DNA from 4 places in the Sporosarcina newyorkensis genome. Region 3 is predicted to be linked to each of the others. Evidence: predicted binding sites of a transcription regulator. Region 3 holds the regulator's gene; each other region holds the start of a gene.
The links. Region 3 encodes CtsR, which represses protease genes until heat stress. Its sites were predicted from a motif close to ATGGTCAATAAAGGTCAAACA; they were not measured.

Region 1 (4,691 bases), on a different contig from region 3:
CATCCGGAACGTTTGGGCTGGATGCCGGAAGAGGAATCAGGTCATGCTGTTTCGCGTCCCGGTATGCTCGCGTCAGTCGATTGGCTTGCACAGCATTTGATTGCAAGGTAGTATGTTGGTAAGATGAAGATAGCACACAACAGAGAGGAGTATTCCGATGAGCAAAGATGAAATCAAAGATTACCTGTTTGGCGCGTTGGAGAACGTCATTGACCCGGAGTTAGGTGTCGATATTGTCAACTTAGGGTTAGTGTATAACGCCGAGCTGCTCGATGAAGGTCTGGCAAAAATCACGATGACATTGACTTCCATGGGCTGTCCGATGGGGCCGCAAATCGTAGCCAACATCAAACAGGAGTTAATGGAACTTCCTGAAGTAAAAGATACAGAAGTTGACATTGTCTGGAACCCGCCATGGTCCCGAGATAATATGTCCCGTTACGCTAAGATGGCACTGGGCGTACGCTAATATGCATCACCGAACCATACTCTTTGTGGTATGGTTTTTTTGTGCTGTTTAAAATAAAAACAGACGGGGTGAGTGGAACGGGATTTACGCTTCAGACGGTATGCTTTCCGGGGGGCGTGGCCTTGAGCCTCCTCGTTCGCTACGCTTCCTGCGGGGTCTCAAGACGCACGCCCCACGGTAAGCGTCCACCCAGAGCGCAAATCCCCGGACCGCCATCCCTCGGACTACTCGCCCTGTAATCTTTTATTTCAGTCTATGAAAAAGAAGGAATTGCAAAATTTTGTCGAATATGAAGGATGTAGCGTTAAACAGTATCTATTAGGGGGAATAGGGAAATGTCAGTAAAAACAGCAGATTTATGCGATGACTTCATCGATGAACTACAAGTATGCACCGTGGAATTCAACTCGTATGGCAAACACAAACGATTCTCGGGGCCGATTTCCACAGTTAAAGTCTTCGAAGACAATGTCTTGGTAAAAGAAGCACTGCAAACGATTCCTGAAGGCAATGTACTCGTTGTTGACGGAGGAGGCTCAAAGCGCTGCGCATTAATGGGGGACATGCTTGGCGAAATTGCGCAAAATCGAAAACTGGCTGGCGTTATCATCTATGGATGTGCACGCGATACGGCAGATCTCGGCACACAAGAAATCGGAGTCATGGCAATCGGCAGCATGCCAGTGAAAAGTATTAAACGAGGCGAAGGTCAAATTGGAGAAGTCCTTCATTTCGGAAATGTCGAATGGATTCCCGGACACTATGTCTACGCAGATGAAGATGGGGTTGTCGTGGCGCCGCGGAAATTGGTGTAAAAATTATATTGGCCGTTTGCATAATGCAAACGGTTTTTTTATGGGAAATAACCACATAATAAAGTAACTCTTAACTAAGCAAATCAATTTACTTCTCGTAGAAAAGAGACTATAATTAAATTAATCAAAGATAGTCAAAGTCAAACAAACGAAAGGTGGATGTTTATGCGTATGGATGGTGTACAAGAAGACCAGCGCTCACCACTTGAGCAATTTGGTCGTAATCTTGTTGATGAAGTGAAAAATGGAAAAATGGATCCGGTCATTGGCCGGGATGAAGAAATACGAAATGTGATCCGAATTTTGTCTAGAAAAACAAAAAATAATCCTGTGCTAATCGGGGAACCAGGTGTTGGTAAAACTGCAATCGTTGAAGGGTTGGCACAGCGAATTGTCAAAGGTGACGTGCCGGAAGGTTTGAAGGACCGTAAAATCTTTGAACTGGATATGAGTGCGCTCATTGCAGGTGCCAAGTATCGGGGAGAATTTGAAGAACGTCTTAAAGGTGTCCTCAAGCAGGTGAAAGACAGCGATGGCGAAATAATCTTATTTATTGATGAAATTCATACGATTGTCGGCGCGGGGAAAACGGAGGGCGCGATGGATGCAGGGAATATGCTGAAACCGATGCTTGCTAGAGGTGAGCTGTACTGTATCGGTGCGACAACGCTTGATGAGTATCGTATGTATATCGAGAAAGATCCAGCATTAGAACGTCGTTTCCAACAAGTGATGGTGCGCGAGCCATCTGTTGAAGATACCGTTTCAATTTTGCGAGGATTGAAAGAACGTTTTGAACTGCATCACGGTGTACGGATACATGACCGTGCTTTGGTCGCTGCCGCCACGTTATCGGATCGTTATTTAACCGAGCGTTTCATGCCCGACAAAGCGATCGATTTGATTGACGAAGCTAGCGCGATGATTCGGACAGAAATCGATTCGATGCCGCAAGAATTAGATGCAGTAACTCGCCGAATCATGCAACTCGAGATTGAAGAGCAGGCTTTGCGGAAAGAAAAAGATTCCATGAGTCAATCTCGATTGGTTACGCTGCGAGAAGAGTTGCAGCAACTGAAAGATTCATCTAAAGATATGCGTGAGCAGTGGGATTCTGAAAAAACAGCACTGAAGGAAGTTCAGAGCAAGCGGGAAGAACTCGATCGCTATCGAAGAGAACTGGAAGATGCGCAAGCTCGTTTTGATTTGAATAAAGCTGCTGAATTGCAGTATGGTAAAATTCCTGAATTGGAAAAAGAATTAAAAGCGCTTGAGAGTCCATTGGAAGGAAGTCAGGACCTTCGTTTGTTGCGTGAAGAAGTGACGGAAGAAGAAATTGCTTCCATCGTAGCCCGTTGGACAGGCATTCCTGTGACGAAACTTGTGGAAGGTGAGCGGGAGAAGTTACTTCGTTTGCATGAAACATTGAAAGAACGCGTTATTGGTCAAGATAACGCGGTGCAGCTCGTGACGGAAGCTGTTTGGCGTGCACGTGCAGGAATTCAAGATCCGAATAAGCCGATTGGATCGTTCTTATTCTTAGGTCCGACTGGTGTCGGGAAAACGGAATTGGCGAAGACGCTGGCTGCCACTTTATTTGATTCTGAAGATCATTTCGTCCGGATCGACATGTCTGAATATATGGAGAAGCATAGTGTGTCACGTCTTGTTGGGGCACCTCCAGGATATATCGGCTACGAAGAAGGCGGTCAATTAACGGAGGCTGTTCGACGAAACCCGTATGCTGTCGTGCTGCTGGATGAAATCGAGAAGGCGCATCCAGATGTGGCGAACATTTTGCTGCAGATTTTGGATGACGGTCGGATAACAGACAGTCAAGGGCGGTTGGTCAACTTTACGAATACCGTTGTGATTATGACATCCAATATCGGCTCTGCTTATTTATTAGAAGGCAACTTAGAAGACGGAGATCATGCAAAAGAAGACTTGATTATGGCAGAGTTACGCCGCCATTTTAAACCCGAGTTGTTGAACCGGATGGATGACATCATTATCTTTCACTCGTTAACGGCGGACTCGTTCAAGTCGATTACCCGCAAAATGTTGGGTGATTTAGTGGAACGTTTGGCAATGCAGGATGCGACGTTAAGCTACGATGAAGACGTCGTGAACTGGATTGTGGCGGAAGGTGCAGATGCGGATTTTGGTGCACGGCCGTTGAAGCGATTTATTCAGCGTCATGTGGAAACGAAGGTCGCTAAAGAAGTGATTAGAGGTAGTCTGCAGGAAGACGAACAAATTCAATTGTCGATGGAAGATGGACAATTAGTTGTTCAGCTCATCAAGAAAGATTAATCTGTGAAATTTTAAAAAGCGTAAGAACTGTCAATAGTTCTTACGCTTTTTATGTGTTATACGTCTGCTGGAGCTTCATCAGGGATAATTGCTGTGATAATAAGTACAACAACAGCCATAACGATAGAGACGATTACACCTGTCATGAAGTCAAATGGTGCCTCGACAATTGAACCTGCAACATAGTTCAACATGGCAACTAATAGGAATGACCAAACAAATGTCATAATATATTGCATGATTTTCACCTCGACTAGTCTATTTCAAACTTCATCATACCATAGCCGATCAAAACGATGAAATAATAAATAAATTTAATTTTGACGAAAAAGTGTCCTTGTATTGAAAAGTGAGCGATTTTCTTCTATAATTAACACCAGGTACTAATAATAGATGATAAGAAACGGGGTAGATGAAATGAGAGCAGGGCTGCTGGGTATGGGGAAATACAACCCGCCACATGTTTTGACGAATGAAGATTTGGAAAAACGAATAGATACTTCAGATGAATGGATTCGTACACGCACAGGTATCGAAGAACGCAGGATTGCAGATGATGATACGAATACATCAGACATGGCTTTTGAAGCGGCGAAAGAAGCGCTCGCATCGGCAGAAATTCGCCCTGATCAGATAGGTCTTATCCTAGTGGCGACAGTGACACCGGATTATACGTTTCCTTCCGTTTCAACAATGATTCAAGAACGTTTGGGTGCAAAAAATGCGGCTGCAATGGATGTTTCGGCAGCATGTGCAGGATTTATATATGGTGTGGTGACTGCAAAGCAATTTGTCGAAGCAGGCACGTACGATTATGTCTTAGTTGTCGGGGTGGAAAAGCTGTCTAAAATTACAGACTGGGAAGATCGCAACACAGCTGTTTTGTTTGGAGATGGTGCAGGTGCTACAGTTGTAGGGAAAGTGAGTGAAGGAAGAGGAATTCTTTCATTTGAACTAGGTGCGGATGGTTCTGGAGGTAAACACCTATGCCATAGAGAGTTCATCGAAATGAACGGTCGCGAAGTATTTAAGTTCGCAGTCCGTCAGATGGGCGAATCTGCGCTCTCAGTCACTGAAAAAGCAGGACTTAC
Region 2 (4,691 bases), on a different contig from region 3:
CACGCAGTTCATCATCACTGTCTAGGAAAGCAGCTGCGCCATAGCTTGGTACGCCTTCGATATCAGGTTGTTCGAAATCCGTGACAAACTCGAGCTTGTCATTATTTGCTGATTCCAGCGCCATTTTAATGGTCATTTCAGTACCCGTTGTGACAGCAGCACGCCCCGATTCAACAGCTGAGAATGAAGCCGGAATATCGGGAACCATCATAATTTGACTTTCTGCAATGCCTTCACGAAGCATGAAATCTTTTTCTGTAGCTCCACTCATCACCGCCACTTTGATATCTGGATTCGCGGCAATATCTTTATAGCTCTTCAAATTCATCGGGTTGCCTTTTTCTACGATCAAGCCTTCCCCATATTTGATTTCAGGCTCACCAAACGAAACAGTTGCACAACGGTCCGGCGTAATTGCCATACCCGCTGTCACTACATCAAACTTCCCTGCGCCTAAGCCTGGGATCAATTGACCGAATTCGGATAGTTTGCCATCCACTTCCTCAACGCCCAAGTTTTCAAAGACCGCTTTGGCAATAGCGACCGCAGCACCTTGCAATTCCCCATCTTCCTCATATGCATACGGTTTCTCATTGGCAAAGCCGACTCTGACAACGCCTTTCTCTTTCAAATCATCCAACTTACTTCCACTACTGCTGCTACCGGAATCTGAATCACCATTACCGCATGCTGCCAGTAGTAAAAGCATCATCATCGCCAAAACACCTATCGCCGACTTCTTCATAATTCTCCCCCTTGACTTTTTCATCAAACATTTTTTACTTAGTTGCTAGATTACCATAGTTAAAATTCGAGTTCAAATCGTTTTCGTTATTTTCTAAATATCCAATTAAGTGGATACCATCTACAAACATGATTATGACAGCGTTTTCAAGAGACAAGATTCGCTATTAATATATTTAAATTTTATTTTTTAATAGGTGAAAAGGCGCTAATTTAATTTCGCTTCATACAAACTTTCTTTTTCGATTTAAAGGCCTAATCTCATACTTATTTTCCCATTATTTAATTCATAAAGAAAATGAATAATATCTTTCAATTATAGCTACTTTTTGTGTGACCAAGCATAAAAAAGAACCATCTGATAAGTCATGTAGAAATGACTTTTCGGACGGTTTAACAAGTCTCTTTTGCAACTAAACCTTTAATACTCCAAGCAACAAAGTTATTGTACCAATTGAGAAATTTCTTAGCTTCCTTGCTGCTAACATATGTTATAAAAGAACCGTGTGTTGTCGATACTCAAGAAAGTGGACATGAGAACAGAAATAGCACACGTGAAACACAAATTCGTTTCACTGTATTGGACAAAAATGAAAAACCCTGTAAATGATGATAAATCAACATTTACAGGATCTTTATTCAGTACATATCGTATAACGATTTAACCTAGTAACGCCCTCGGCAGGAATCGAACCCACATTTTAAGAACCGGAATCTTACGTGCTATCCGTTGCACCACGAGGGCAAAATAAAAACATTACCTATACTCAGTGATCTCGTCTGCTGCAAAAATTATAAAAGCTTCTCTAACAGACATCTTCCATTATACCGTGGAATAGAATGAAAAGCAATCTAATTTTTTAAGGCAAATGATTTGACCTTTGTTGACCATCATAGGTAAAATACAATTATAGTTGAAATACCAACTAATTTCAACCGAACGATTATTATGAAGCATTAAAAGGAGGAAGTACCATTGAATCTTATTCCTACAGTTATTGAACAAACCAACCGTGGTGAACGGGCGTATGACATCTATTCCCGCTTGTTGAAAGACCGGATTATCATGCTCGGCAGCGGCATCGATGACAATGTTGCGAATTCGATCGTTGCGCAGCTCTTATTCCTGGAAGCAGAAGATCCGGAAAAAGACATCTCCATTTATATTAACAGCCCGGGTGGAAGTATTACAGCGGGTATGGCGATCTACGACACGATGCAATTTATTAAACCGGACATCCAGACAATCTGTATCGGTATGGCTGCATCCATGGGTGCCTTCTTACTGACAGCGGGAGCACCAGGCAAACGTTACGCATTGCCTAACGCAGAAGTAATGATTCACCAACCACTTGGTGGTGCACAAGGTCAAGCGACTGAAATTGAAATCGCAGCGAAGCGCATCTTGCACTTACGTGAGAAGTTGAATCAAATTTTGGCCGATCGTACAGGTCAGCCGATTGAAGTCATCGCACAAGATACGGATCGTGATAATTTCATGACAGCGGAACGTGCAAAAGAATATGGCTTAATCGATCATATCGTTCAACGCAGCGACATGAAAAAATAAGACAAAAAAGAACCGATTCTTCCCAAAAAGGAGAATCGGTTCTTTTTATTGCTGTTCAGCTTCTACAAAATCCGTAAGATTCTGAAGTGCCAAGTCTTCATCAATGCCGTCTGCCATCAAGATGATCTCAGTGCCTTTGGCAATCGCCAGACTCATAATCCCCATGATGCTTTTCGCATTCACCTGGCGTCTTTCTTTCTTCAAATAAATATCTGCAGTGTATTTATTTGCTTCCTGGACAAATAGTGCGGCTTGTCTCGCCTGTAATCCAGGTTTGATTCCCACTTTCACAGTTTTTTCTACCATATCGTATGCTCCTTTTCTTCCTTTTTTAAGAAGGATCTACTCGTTCTTTCGTTAATTTCCGCGCAATCTTTCAGCGATCTCTTCAATCTTCCGCAAGCGATGATTGACACCCGATTTACTGACAGGCGTCCCTGTCACCAGTTCGCCCAATTCTTTTAACGTAACATCTTGATGAGCTACGCGTAATTGAGCAATTTCTTGCAGACGTTCCGGCAATTGATCGAGCCCGATCGTCTGTTCAATCAACTTAATATTCTCTACTTGCCGCTGGGCCGCACCAATCGTTTTATTCAGATTGGCGGTTTCGCAATTCACTAGCCGATTTACGCTATTCCTCATATCCCGCATAATTCGGACATCCTCAAATTTCATGAGAGATACATGCGCACCGATTATACCTAGGAAATCGGATATCTTTTCAGCTTCCTTCAAATACGCGATAAATCCTTTTTTTCGCTCTATAGATTTCGCATTTAATTGGAATCGATTCATTAACTCGACTAGTGATTCGCTATGTTCTTGATAACTTGAGAACACCTCCAAGTGATAGGAAGACGTCTCAGGGTTATTGACGGAACCTCCTGCCAGGAAAGCTCCGCGTAAGTATGCACGCGCGCAGCAGTCGTCTTCAATGAGCTGCGGGTCGATTCGGTTCACCATTTGAAAATCATACGTCATAATGGACAGTGTTTCCAATAAATCCTTAGCGCCTTCCCGAATACGGCAAATATAAATATTATTTTTCTTCAAACGCATTTTCTTCCGTACAAGCATCTCTACTTTATAAGGATACAACTTTTTCAAGTTAGAATAAAGTCGTCTTGCTATCGCTGCATTTTCTGTTTGAACATCAAGACTTAATTGTTTATTGGAAAAAGACATCACGCCATTCATTCGAATAAAAGCTGCAATTTCTGCTTTCGTACAGCAGTCCTCCGCTTCAATTTGCGTCAATTCCTTTTTCGTTTTGGATGCAAAAGACATGATATTCCCCCTTTTTCGGCGATCTTCATATCTATCCGCCTTCTACGTTCTCTCTATATAGCGCATCAACACATCCGCCACGTCTGCCGATTTATGCATTATCGTTCCATTATATACAGTAGCAATTTCTTGTACAAATACTTCAGGCACGAGCGCTTGAAGCTTATCTAGATCGTTTTCGACCAACCACGGCTCCGTTTCTTCTCCAACACTTTTGTAAGCGCGTCTGAAGGCTTCTACATTATTAACGAGGACAGCATCCAGGAAAGGCTCTCCCGCGTGGTCATACAGAGCCTGAACGTGCTCAGAAGCAGTATAGCGGAAAGTCTCTCCTCTTTGTGTCGTCAAATTACCGACATAGACCTTCTTCGCGGTACTTTGGAGAACTGCGTCCCGAATATCTTGCACAAGTATGGTCGGCAAAATACTAGTATACAAGCTGCCAGGCCCAAACACGATCAAATCCGCCTTTTTGATCGTCGCCGCGGTCTCCGGCAACGGCTTGACATCTTCCGGTGAAATAAATACGTTTCGGATTTTTCTACCATAGAGAGGTATTTTGGATTCACCTGTAATTATTGAACCATCTTCAAGCTCAGCATGCAAGGTTATACGTTGATTTGCTGCCGGCAAGACTTTTCCTTTTATATTCAGGACGAGCCCCATCTGCTCCACCGCCCGCGCAAAATCTCCAGTGATCGTTGTTAACGCCGTCAGCATGAGATTTCCGAGTGAGTGGCCTTTCAGATCATCGGACCCTTCAAAACGGTATTGGAACATCTTTTCGATCAACGGTTCTACGTCTGAAAGCGCTGCCATAACCTGTCGGATATCTCCTGGCGGCGGGATGTCATACTGATCGAACAATCGGCCCGAACTACCTCCGTCATCTGCTACTGTGACAATCGCTGTCAAATCAATAGGATAGCGTTTCAATCCACGCAAAATGTTTGAAAGGCCTGTTCCACCGCCGAACACAACAACTCTTTTTATAGTAGTGGATGGCATAGCAATGTCACACCTTTCTTTTTTCGACATCCCGGTGAGAAACAAACGTTGGGTAATCCTCTTTGAATTCTTTCATGAA
Region 3 (4,691 bases):
ATCCAATGTCGGTGTAGCGGCAGAAGCGTTGTTTGAAGTACTGCCAACTGAACTTTCATCATTGCCGAGTAACTGAAGAACTTGCTGGCGAGCTTTGTTTAAGCTGACGCCCGCATTGTTTAGGACGCGAGCCGCTACGCCTTCTCCTTCTCGGATTAATGCTAATAAAATATGTTCTGTACCAATATAGGAATGACCCAGCTTACGGGATTCATCAACCGAAAGCTCGATGACGCGTTTTGCACGCGGTGTATAATGAACGATCGGTCCTACATCTTTCGAGCCCACGCCTACAAGAGCCTCTACTTCCCGTTCAATCGTATCCGCATTGACACTAATGGCGTCCAGCGCTTTCGCTGCAATTCCACCGCCTTCTCGGATCAATCCAAGTAAAATATGCTCTGTACCAATTGATTCGTGTTTTAAGCGTATTGCCTCTTCTTGAGCCAGTTGCAAAACTTTTTGCGCACGTTGTGTAAATCGATTAAACATCATATCCATTCCCCTCTTTTCTTCATAAATAGAACCTATTCTATGTTATGCCAGTTGAATCCTCATTGCTTTAATCCTTCACTCTATACCTATTCATATCATTTCATAAAAAGCCGTAATTTAAACCTCAATACTGACTTTGACTATCTTTGATTAACTATAAATCCAAATTGACGATCTTGCAAAAAGTATGCTCAGGACTTTTCAGAATTGTTTCCTGGAGCTTGCGTACATTCAATTCCTAAGCGATCACGGAATAATTTTGCACGAAATACGTCGCGTTGGTCTGATGTTAATTCTGTACCCGCATATTGCTGAAGGAAACCTGGCTGCATGAAAATCATTAATTCATTTAAAATTGCCATGTCTAAATTTTCTATGATACCTAAATCAATACCCAAACGGACATCGGACAAACATCTGGCTGCTTCTGCGGAAGGTAGTATACGGGCATGAGTAATCGTACCAAGCGAACGGTAAAGCCGATTTTCCAAATGGACCTGTGATTTCGCTAATAATATTTCACGGGACTTTTTCTCGTGTGCAATCAAACGCTTTGATATATTGTCCAGATCCTTCAATATTTCTTCTTCAGACTTGCCAAGTGTTGTTTGATTGGATATCTGATAAATATTTCCAAGGGCTTCACTGCCTTCTCCGTAGCTACCGCGCACCACCATCCCAAGACGTGATATTGCAGGAATAATCCGTTCAATTTGCTTGGTGATGGTGAGAGCCGGTAAATGCATCATGACAGATGCCCGCATACCGGTTCCTGTGTTGGATGGACAACTAGTCAAATAGCCAAACGTCTCATCAAAAGCATAATCCAAGTTTCGTTCTATCTCGCTGTCTACTTGATTCGCCTGCTCATAGGCAGTATCGATTTGAAAGCCAGGATAAATACATTGGATACGTATATGGTCTTCTTCATTCACCATAATACTGATTGTTTCATCTTCTGAAAGCAGGACCGAACCGTATTTATCTGGGTCGATTAACTGTGGGCTTACCAAATGTTTCTCAACTAATATTTGTCTCTCAAGAGGCGATAGGTCTGACATCGACGTGCCCGCAAAATGATGCTCTTCCATAGTAGCCACCGCTTGGTCAACTGCTTCATTGACACGTTTAGCGTCTTCTTCAGAAGCACAAATAGGGAATAGGTAACTTTGCAGGTTGCGTGCTAATCTGATTCTTGTAGATAGGACGATATCCGAATGTTCTCCCTTTGCCACCATCCAGCCTGTCAGCTCTTGTTTGATGAATTTTTCAAATGACATGTTGATCGTCACCTCCATCGGCCAATTGCTGTTTTACTGTATTGGCTTCATCTCGTAATATGGCAGCTTCTTCAAAACGCTCAGCTTCTACCGCTTCCTTCATTTTTGTGCGGATGTCCTCTAATTGTTTTTTCAAAGCAAACCGTTCATTGAAGGAGACTGGTACCTTACCACCATGATTTGTATTGCCGTTATGCAATTTAGCAAACACTCGTGGCAGCTGCTCGCGGAAAGTATCGTAGCACGTCGCACATCCAAATTTCCCAATGTCTAAAAACCTATGAAAAGTCAGTCCGCAACTCGGGCATTTGGGGCCATCAGGCAAAGTCTCATTCGACTTTTGACCTTGTAATAATTCTGAACCTCCAAGCCAATGTGCCAGAAATTGTTGAATGGACAACGGCTCTTGATCAGGGCTGAATGAAAATGTCTGGGAGTAAAACGCACATTTATCACATAAATGCCGCTCTGTCGTGCCATTCATTGTCTCTTGTTTAAAAACCACAGTGGCCGGAAGTTCTTTGCAGTTTTCACAAAGCATTTATCATCACCTCATTCTACTTCTTCATAAATCAATGTGACTAACATGGCGCGGAGTATTCGCGAACGCAATGCATCTCGTTCAGGAAGCATATAGCGCAGTGTGGCTCGACCCACCGCAGCTAACATAAGTTTGGCTTCACGCTCTGTAATCACTTCTTCTTCAATCAAACGAATAATTACATCTTCAGCCATCGTAGAGGATGCTCCCGCTTCCAAACTTCCCAGCGCTTGCTCGAGCAAGTCCTTCCGTGAATTCGTCTGCACCCGATAAATCCGAATGTATCCACCGCCTCCGCGTTTTGACTCTACTGCGTAGCCTCTCTCGACTGTGAAGCGAGTTTTGATTACGTAGTTGATCTGCGAAGGAACACATTGGAATTTCTCGGCGACTTCATTCCGTTTGATTTCAACAGAGGCACTGTCTTCCTTTTCGATAATGGACTTCAAATACCCTTCAATAATGTCAGAAATGTTCCGCATCTCGTCACCTCGTTTCTGCTCGTTCTCTTAGTTGACTTTGACTATCTTTGACTTGATTGTATCGCAGAAAATGCGTGAGATGCAATTGATTTGTTTTAATATGTATGTTTGATTTTTTTGCATGTCTTGCGTTAGGCTGTCTCTCTACATGGAGGATTATTCAAGATCTTTTCATGTTTTTCATTGAACGAAAAAAACCACGCAAGCTGTCTGCGCGGTTAGATCTCTCTTATATAGTCATAGGTTCTTTCTTCAGTGGTTCCAAGTCCACTTCAAAGCCCATATCTTCTAACATTTGTTGGTCTTTGTCGTTTTCCTGACCCGATGTTGTCAAATAGTCACCGATGAAGATAGAGTTTGCAGCATATAAGCCAAGTGGTTGAAGGCTGCGAAGGTTCACTTCGCGTCCACCCGAAATTCGTATTTCTTTTGTTGGATTGATGAAACGAAATAGGCTAAGTACCTTCAAGCAATAGCGCGGATCCAGTTCAGAGGTCCCTTCTAGCGGCGTCCCATCCACGGCGTGCAGGAAGTTGACTGGAATGGAGTCTGCATCGAGTATCCGCAGGCTGTGTGCCATGGAAATGACATCCTCTTTTGTTTCACGCATTCCGACTATTACGCCAGAGCAAGGAGATATTCCCGCTTCCTTTACATGTCCTACTGTGTTTACACGATCATCGTATGTGTGCGATGTAGTGATGCTTTCATGGTGTTCGGCAGAGGTGTTCAAGTTGTGATTGTATCGGTCTACACCTGCTTCTTTCAAGCGTGCGGCTTGTTCTGGCTTCAGAATGCCTAAACATGCACAAACGGTCATTCCTTTATGTTTCTCTTTAATTTGCTTGACGGAATCAATAACGATTTCAAGCTCACTAGCCCGAGGTCCTCGTCCACTTGCCACGATACAATAAGTGCCCGCTTTATTTGCAGCAGCTCGCTCTGCACCTTGTAATATTTCTTCTGATTTCATCATTGCATACTTTTCAACCGGTGCTTTTGACACAATCGACTGGGCACAGTAGCCACAGTTTTCCGGGCACAACCCCGACTTCGTATTGATGATCATATTAAGTTTTACTTTGTTTCCATAGTAATGGGATCGGATCGAGTACGTCGCATGAAGCAGCAACAGCAAATCTTCATCCGGACTATTTAATATTGAAAGCGCTTCCTCATTTGTTAATACGTGACCTTTCAAAACTTGGTCAGCCAGCCTTTGATAGTTCGTCAAAATGTATGCCTCACTTTCAAATGTTTTGAAATTCTAAATGCGAATATTCCCGCCAGTACGGCTAGCACAATATCCTTCGGTAATGGAGGAATCATCCAAAGCCATGCAATTTTGTACGTAAACACCTCTGGCGCCGCAGCCCAAACTTTATAGGCGACATACATCCAGTTCGTACCCAATAAATAGTTGATTGCTGTCGCAACAAGTGATGCAATAATATAAGATGGCAGTGTATTCTTACGCTCCACGATTTTACCTGCTACATAAGCAATCAAGATGAAAGTAACGATAAAACCAAATGTCGGGCTTAAGATTTGGCCAAATCCACCTTGAAACTTAGCAAATACAGGAGCCCCTGCAAGGCCGACCATCATATAGACAGTCATCGACAATGCACCAAGACGGCTACCCAATAACAATCCTGACAAAACAGCGAAAAATGTCTGCAATGTAATAGGTACTCCCCCGACTACTAAAAATGGTATGAAAGAAGTGATATTAGCCCCGATCATCATTAAAGCAGCAAACATTCCACTATATACAATTGACAATGTACTGAATTTACTTTGCGGACGTCCTTCCGAAGCTGTCGTCATCATGACACCTCTTTCTATTTTGAGTTACTATAAAAATAGTAATGGTTGACTCATTAATTGTCA
Region 4 (4,691 bases), on a different contig from region 3:
GTTTTTACTATATGATGTAGGATAATAATAGATAGGAGTGTTTGAAGTTGGGAAGTGAGGTATGAGTTACAGAGGAAGGTTCATTGCTGTTGGAATTGTCATTCTGTTTAATGTGATACGGTACTTCTACTATCATCAATACATGGGGTTACCCTTTGAAGCAAGCTTCTTTATTTTAACAGCTATTTTCTTTGCTGTTGCATGGGTTGGAGGGAAGCAATACGATTTAGTTAAGTTCTACGCGGAAAAAGATCCCCTGACGAATACATATAATAGACGTACAGTTGATATAGTATTTAAAAAGCAGGCCGGCATTTGTAAAATGAAAAATAAAAAGCTTGGGATTGTACTTATAGATCTGGATGATTTTAAAGAAGTAAACGATAGATTAGGCCACCAAAAAGGAGACGAACTGTTACGATGCGTTGCCGATGTTATTAAAATGAATGCAAAGAAAGAAGACTTCCTAGTTCGCTGGGGAGGTGACGAATTCGTGCATATAATTCCTGATAGTAAAGAAGATTTTCATTTAGATTATATTCTAAAGTTAAAAGAGGATTTGTCTCATGCAGGAATACATTTGAACATTTCCATCAAAGCTTCGATCGGCATTGCTGTCTATCCCGATGACGGTGAGAGTTTTGACGTGTTGATTCGGAAAGCCGATACGTCGATGTATGATATGAAAAGAGAGAAATAGTATATGCGGTTCAGCAGGCATTTCTACAATATATTAAATTCGGTTGAGTAAATAGTGAAAAGGAGCTTCTCATGAGTCATTAGACTTTTGAGAGGCTTCTTTTGCTATTAGTGAAGAATACCGGATCTCAAACAATTCAGCGACTACTATATAACTATATAAACTGAAATAAATAAATCACACTCAAAGTAAAACGTAGAACCCGTTGATCTACGTACCAGGCGGACGCTTTCCGGGGGGCGCAGGCGAGCCTCCTCGTCGCTTCGCTCCTGCGAGCATAAGCAAAGCGTTGGGAGCATATTTTTCCTTTTCGCCGCCTTCCACTCCAATCAACTGAGTGTCCATTTCTGAACAAACTCATGTAAAAACTATAATTCAACATATATAGTTCAAATAAAATTATCATATTGACTATCTTTTCAGAATATTATACAGTGTTGGTAATACCAAAGAAAACTTTTGGTCTTACCAAGAGGGGGATTCAGTGAGTCGAACAAAAAATATTGAAAAAGAGATAATCAAAGCAATTATTCAGGGAGAATTTTCAGCAGGAAGCCAGATGGAGACAGAAAGAGAGCTGGCAATAATTTATCAGGTGGGACGGCCTGCAATTAGGGAGATTCTACAACGTTTAAATTATGGAGGTTGGTTAACATTAAGAAAAGGCCAACCGGCAATTGTGAATGATTATTGGCATGATGGAAACATTACGACAATTATAGATATTGTACAGCATTTTGATCATATACCAGATACTTTCGTTCTGTACTTTTTGGAATTACGAATTGCATTGACACCGCAATATGTCAAAAAAGCTGTCATGCTAAACCATCCAAAAGTCGTCTCCATACTATCTCAAGTGGATGAATTGATAGATTGTAAGGAGCAGTTTGCGCTCTATGATTGGAAGATGCAGAAAGAATTAGCAAGATTATCGAAAAATCCAATTTTTTCTTTAACACTAAATAGCTTTGAACCTGTCTATGTTAAAATGGCTATGAAATACTTCTCCCTTTCTTTTTGTCGAAAAGCTTCATTAAATTACTATAAAAAATTGATGGAGGTAGCACTAAAAGGGGACTATCAACAAGCAGAAGAACTTGCACATTCGATGATGCGAAAAAGTTATGCTTTGTGGGATCGCCATATTTCTACTGAAAAAAACAGGATGAGAATATGATTTTGGGGGAAATTAAATGAATGCAAAGTATTATAAAGAGTTTGCTGCCTTTCCCGATATTTTGATAATGCTTTTGCTGTTTTTTCCGCTCGTTATCTACACCATTTTAAATATGTTGCAAATTGGAACTTGGATTGCTTTCATAATTGGGATGACGGCATATGCGTTAAGTGAGTATTTAATTCACAGATTTCTATTTCATATGAAAACACCGACAAACCCTTTTTTGCTGAAAACGATCAAGCGCTTACATTTCGATCATCATGTAGATCCTAATAATTTGAAGTTATTATTCTTACCAGTTTGGTTCAGTCTACCCAATTTTATCATTGCTTCAATTATCTTTTATTCAATAACAGCGAATCTGCAGCTGACGATGGCTTTTCTTGCTGGGATCATGGCTTATTTTTTGTATTATGAATGGAAGCATTATATCGCGCATAAGCCAATTCAACCACGCACAAAAATAGGAAAGAAAATAAAGAAAGCGCATCTCTGGCACCATTTTAAAAATGAAAACTACTGGTTCGGTGTAACGCATACATCTGTAGACAAAGCCTTTGGTACGTATAAGAAGCAGAATCAAGTTGAGAAAAGTGCGACAGCCAAAAATTTAGAGGGGCGAAGTTGAATACAATAAGGTTTATCTGTTATTGATTAACGTAACAAATGAAGAATAATTAAAACGAAATGTACCCTTTTCTCTCTAATTAGAAGAAAGAAAAGGGTATTTTCATGGCATATTTAAGCATGAAAAGGATGGGAAGTAATAAAAGGGTGTAAGGTGTCGCTAGTGTGTCTATACAAAATCTATAAGTGCATATCTACAATACTGATAAGCGATGAAAACGAGCAAATTTCTTGAAAGTCAAAGAAGGTCAGTATAAAATAAAAACTAGGTCAAATATAGTCAAAGTCAACATCCGTTGTCTTATATAAAAGAAAATCATAAGGAGGAACTAATTATGAGATGCCAACACTGTGGAAACAACGAAGCAACGATGAGTTTGAGACTCCAAGTGAATCACCAAGCGATGCAAATGCATATTTGCCATATGTGCTTTCAAGAAATGCAAGGTCAATTGACAGCAGGGAAAGTGCCGACATTCAATACTGAAGCAAATAACTTCTTCCAAGCGAGTGGCGGGAAAAAAGCACAGACCAAAGTGAGACAAACAGAAGAAAATCAAACCCCGGGTTTGTTGGACCAACTTGGTAAAAACTTATCAAATGTCGCAAGGGACGGATTAATTGATCCCATCATTGGAAGAGATCAGGAAGTAAAACGTGTTATTGAAACATTAAACCGAAGAAACAAAAATAATCCTGTGCTGATTGGGGAACCAGGTGTCGGTAAAACAGCAATTGCCGAAGGGCTTGCCTTAAAGATTTATGAGGGCGATGTGCCGGTGAAATTGATGAACAAAGAAGTGTATGTGCTGGATGTTGCGTCTCTCGTCACCAATACTGGAATCCGTGGTCAATTTGAGGAACGGATGAAACAGCTAATTGAAGAGCTGGAAACACGAGAAGATGTCATTTTGTTCGTGGATGAAATTCACTTGCTCGTTGGAGCAGGAACTGCAGAAGGATCGCAGATGGATGCGGGTAATATTCTAAAACCGGCACTGGCACGAGGCAGTTTACAGCTCATTGGGGCTACAACCTTGAAAGAATACCGTCAAATTGAAAAAGATGCAGCACTTGAGCGACGATTCCAACCGATTCTCGTAAAGGAGCCATCCGCTGAAGATACGATTAAAATTCTAAACGGAATTAAGGACCGTTACGAAGATTTTCATGAAGTGCACTATCCAGACGAAGCAGTGCATGCTTTTGTGAACTTATCGCAACGCTATATTCAAGATCGTTTTTTACCGGATAAAGCGATTGATTTGATGGATGAAGTGGGTGCTCGTTTAAACCTTACACTGATGTCCTCAAATTCGGATTCTCTTACAACTCGCCTTCAGGAAGTGATCCAACAAAAAGAGCGAGCGGCTGAGCAGGAGAATTATGAAAAAGCGGCGAGTTTACGTCAGGAAGAGATGCAGCTGCAGGAAAAATTGGAAGCTTCAAAACAGAATGGTGAAATGAAATATGCAGAAGTTTCTGTCGCGGATATCGAGCTAATTATTGAAGAGAAAACGGGAATCCCTGTAACGAAGCTACAGGCGGCAGAACAAGCAAAAATGAAAGGACTTGCGGATAACCTTGGCAAACAAGTTATCGGTCAAGCAGAAGCGGTCGATAAAATTGCAAAAGCGATTCGCCGTAGCCGAGCTGGTCTCAAATCAAAAGACCGTCCGATTGGATCCTTCCTGTTTGTTGGTCCTACGGGTGTCGGTAAAACAGAAATTACGAAAGTCTTGGCAGATGAATTATTCGGTTCGCGCGATGCGTTAATTCGTCTCGACATGAGTGAGTACATGGAAAAACATGCGGTGTCTAAAATTATTGGCTCACCTCCAGGGTATGTCGGTCATGAGGAAGCTGGTCAATTGACCGAACAAATCCGACGAAATCCTTATTCCATTCTATTGCTCGATGAAATTGAAAAAGCACATCCTGATGTGCAAAATATGTTCTTGCAAATTATGGAGGATGGCCGATTGACCGATTCACATGGTCGCACTGTCAGCTTTAAAGATACGGTCATTATTATGACGAGCAATGCCGGTACAGGCGTGAAAAAAGTAAGTGTAGGATTCAACCGAACAGAACATGAATCCGTAACTATGCTTGAAACTTTAGGCGATTACTTCAAACCAGAGTTTCTTAATCGTTTCGATGCGATTATTGCGTTCAATG

Region 1: a site for CtsR is predicted at 1,411-1,431, ahead of B5D59_RS06520 (ATP-dependent Clp protease ATP-binding subunit). Genes of this name have one in related genera too.
Region 2: a site for CtsR is predicted at 1,616-1,636, ahead of clpP (ATP-dependent Clp endopeptidase proteolytic subunit ClpP). Genes of this name have one in related genera too.
Region 4: a site for CtsR is predicted at 2,777-2,797, ahead of B5D59_RS17310 (ATP-dependent Clp protease ATP-binding subunit). Genes of this name have one in related genera too.

Annotation. Positions count from the first base shown of each region.
Region 1 covers NZ_FUYJ01000002.1:476,034-480,724, forward strand. The annotation lists gene B5D59_RS06505 (prolyl oligopeptidase family serine peptidase) at 1-111, shown strand, start outside; gene B5D59_RS06510 (metal-sulfur cluster assembly factor) at 158-469, shown strand; gene rraA (ribonuclease E activity regulator RraA) at 805-1,284, shown strand; gene B5D59_RS06520 (ATP-dependent Clp protease ATP-binding subunit) at 1,450-3,600, shown strand; gene B5D59_RS06525 (YjzD family protein) at 3,657-3,839, opposite strand; gene B5D59_RS06530 (beta-ketoacyl-ACP synthase III) at 4,018-4,691, shown strand, end outside.
Region 2 covers NZ_FUYJ01000005.1:50,578-55,268, reverse strand. The annotation lists gene ehuB (ectoine/hydroxyectoine ABC transporter substrate-binding protein EhuB) at 1-745, opposite strand, end outside; tRNA gene B5D59_RS10765 (tRNA-Arg) at 1,418-1,489, opposite strand; gene clpP (ATP-dependent Clp endopeptidase proteolytic subunit ClpP) at 1,721-2,314, shown strand; gene B5D59_RS10755 (HPr family phosphocarrier protein) at 2,360-2,620, opposite strand; gene whiA (DNA-binding protein WhiA) at 2,672-3,604, opposite strand; gene B5D59_RS10745 (gluconeogenesis factor YvcK family protein) at 3,647-4,612, opposite strand; gene rapZ (RNase adapter RapZ) at 4,620-4,691, opposite strand, start outside.
Region 3 covers NZ_FUYJ01000010.1:7,786-12,476, forward strand. The annotation lists gene B5D59_RS15820 (ATP-dependent Clp protease ATP-binding subunit) at 1-495, opposite strand, end outside; gene mcsB (protein-arginine kinase McsB) at 687-1,775, opposite strand; gene B5D59_RS15830 (UvrB/UvrC motif-containing protein) at 1,765-2,316, opposite strand; gene B5D59_RS15835 (CtsR family transcriptional regulator) at 2,328-2,798, opposite strand; gene bioB (biotin synthase BioB) at 3,028-4,032, opposite strand; gene B5D59_RS15845 (biotin transporter BioY) at 4,029-4,631, opposite strand.
Region 4 covers NZ_FUYJ01000012.1:51,639-56,329, reverse strand. The annotation lists gene B5D59_RS17325 (GGDEF domain-containing protein) at 62-700, shown strand; gene B5D59_RS17320 (GntR family transcriptional regulator) at 1,185-1,880, shown strand; gene B5D59_RS17315 (sterol desaturase family protein) at 1,897-2,511, shown strand; gene B5D59_RS17310 (ATP-dependent Clp protease ATP-binding subunit) at 2,846-4,691, shown strand, end outside.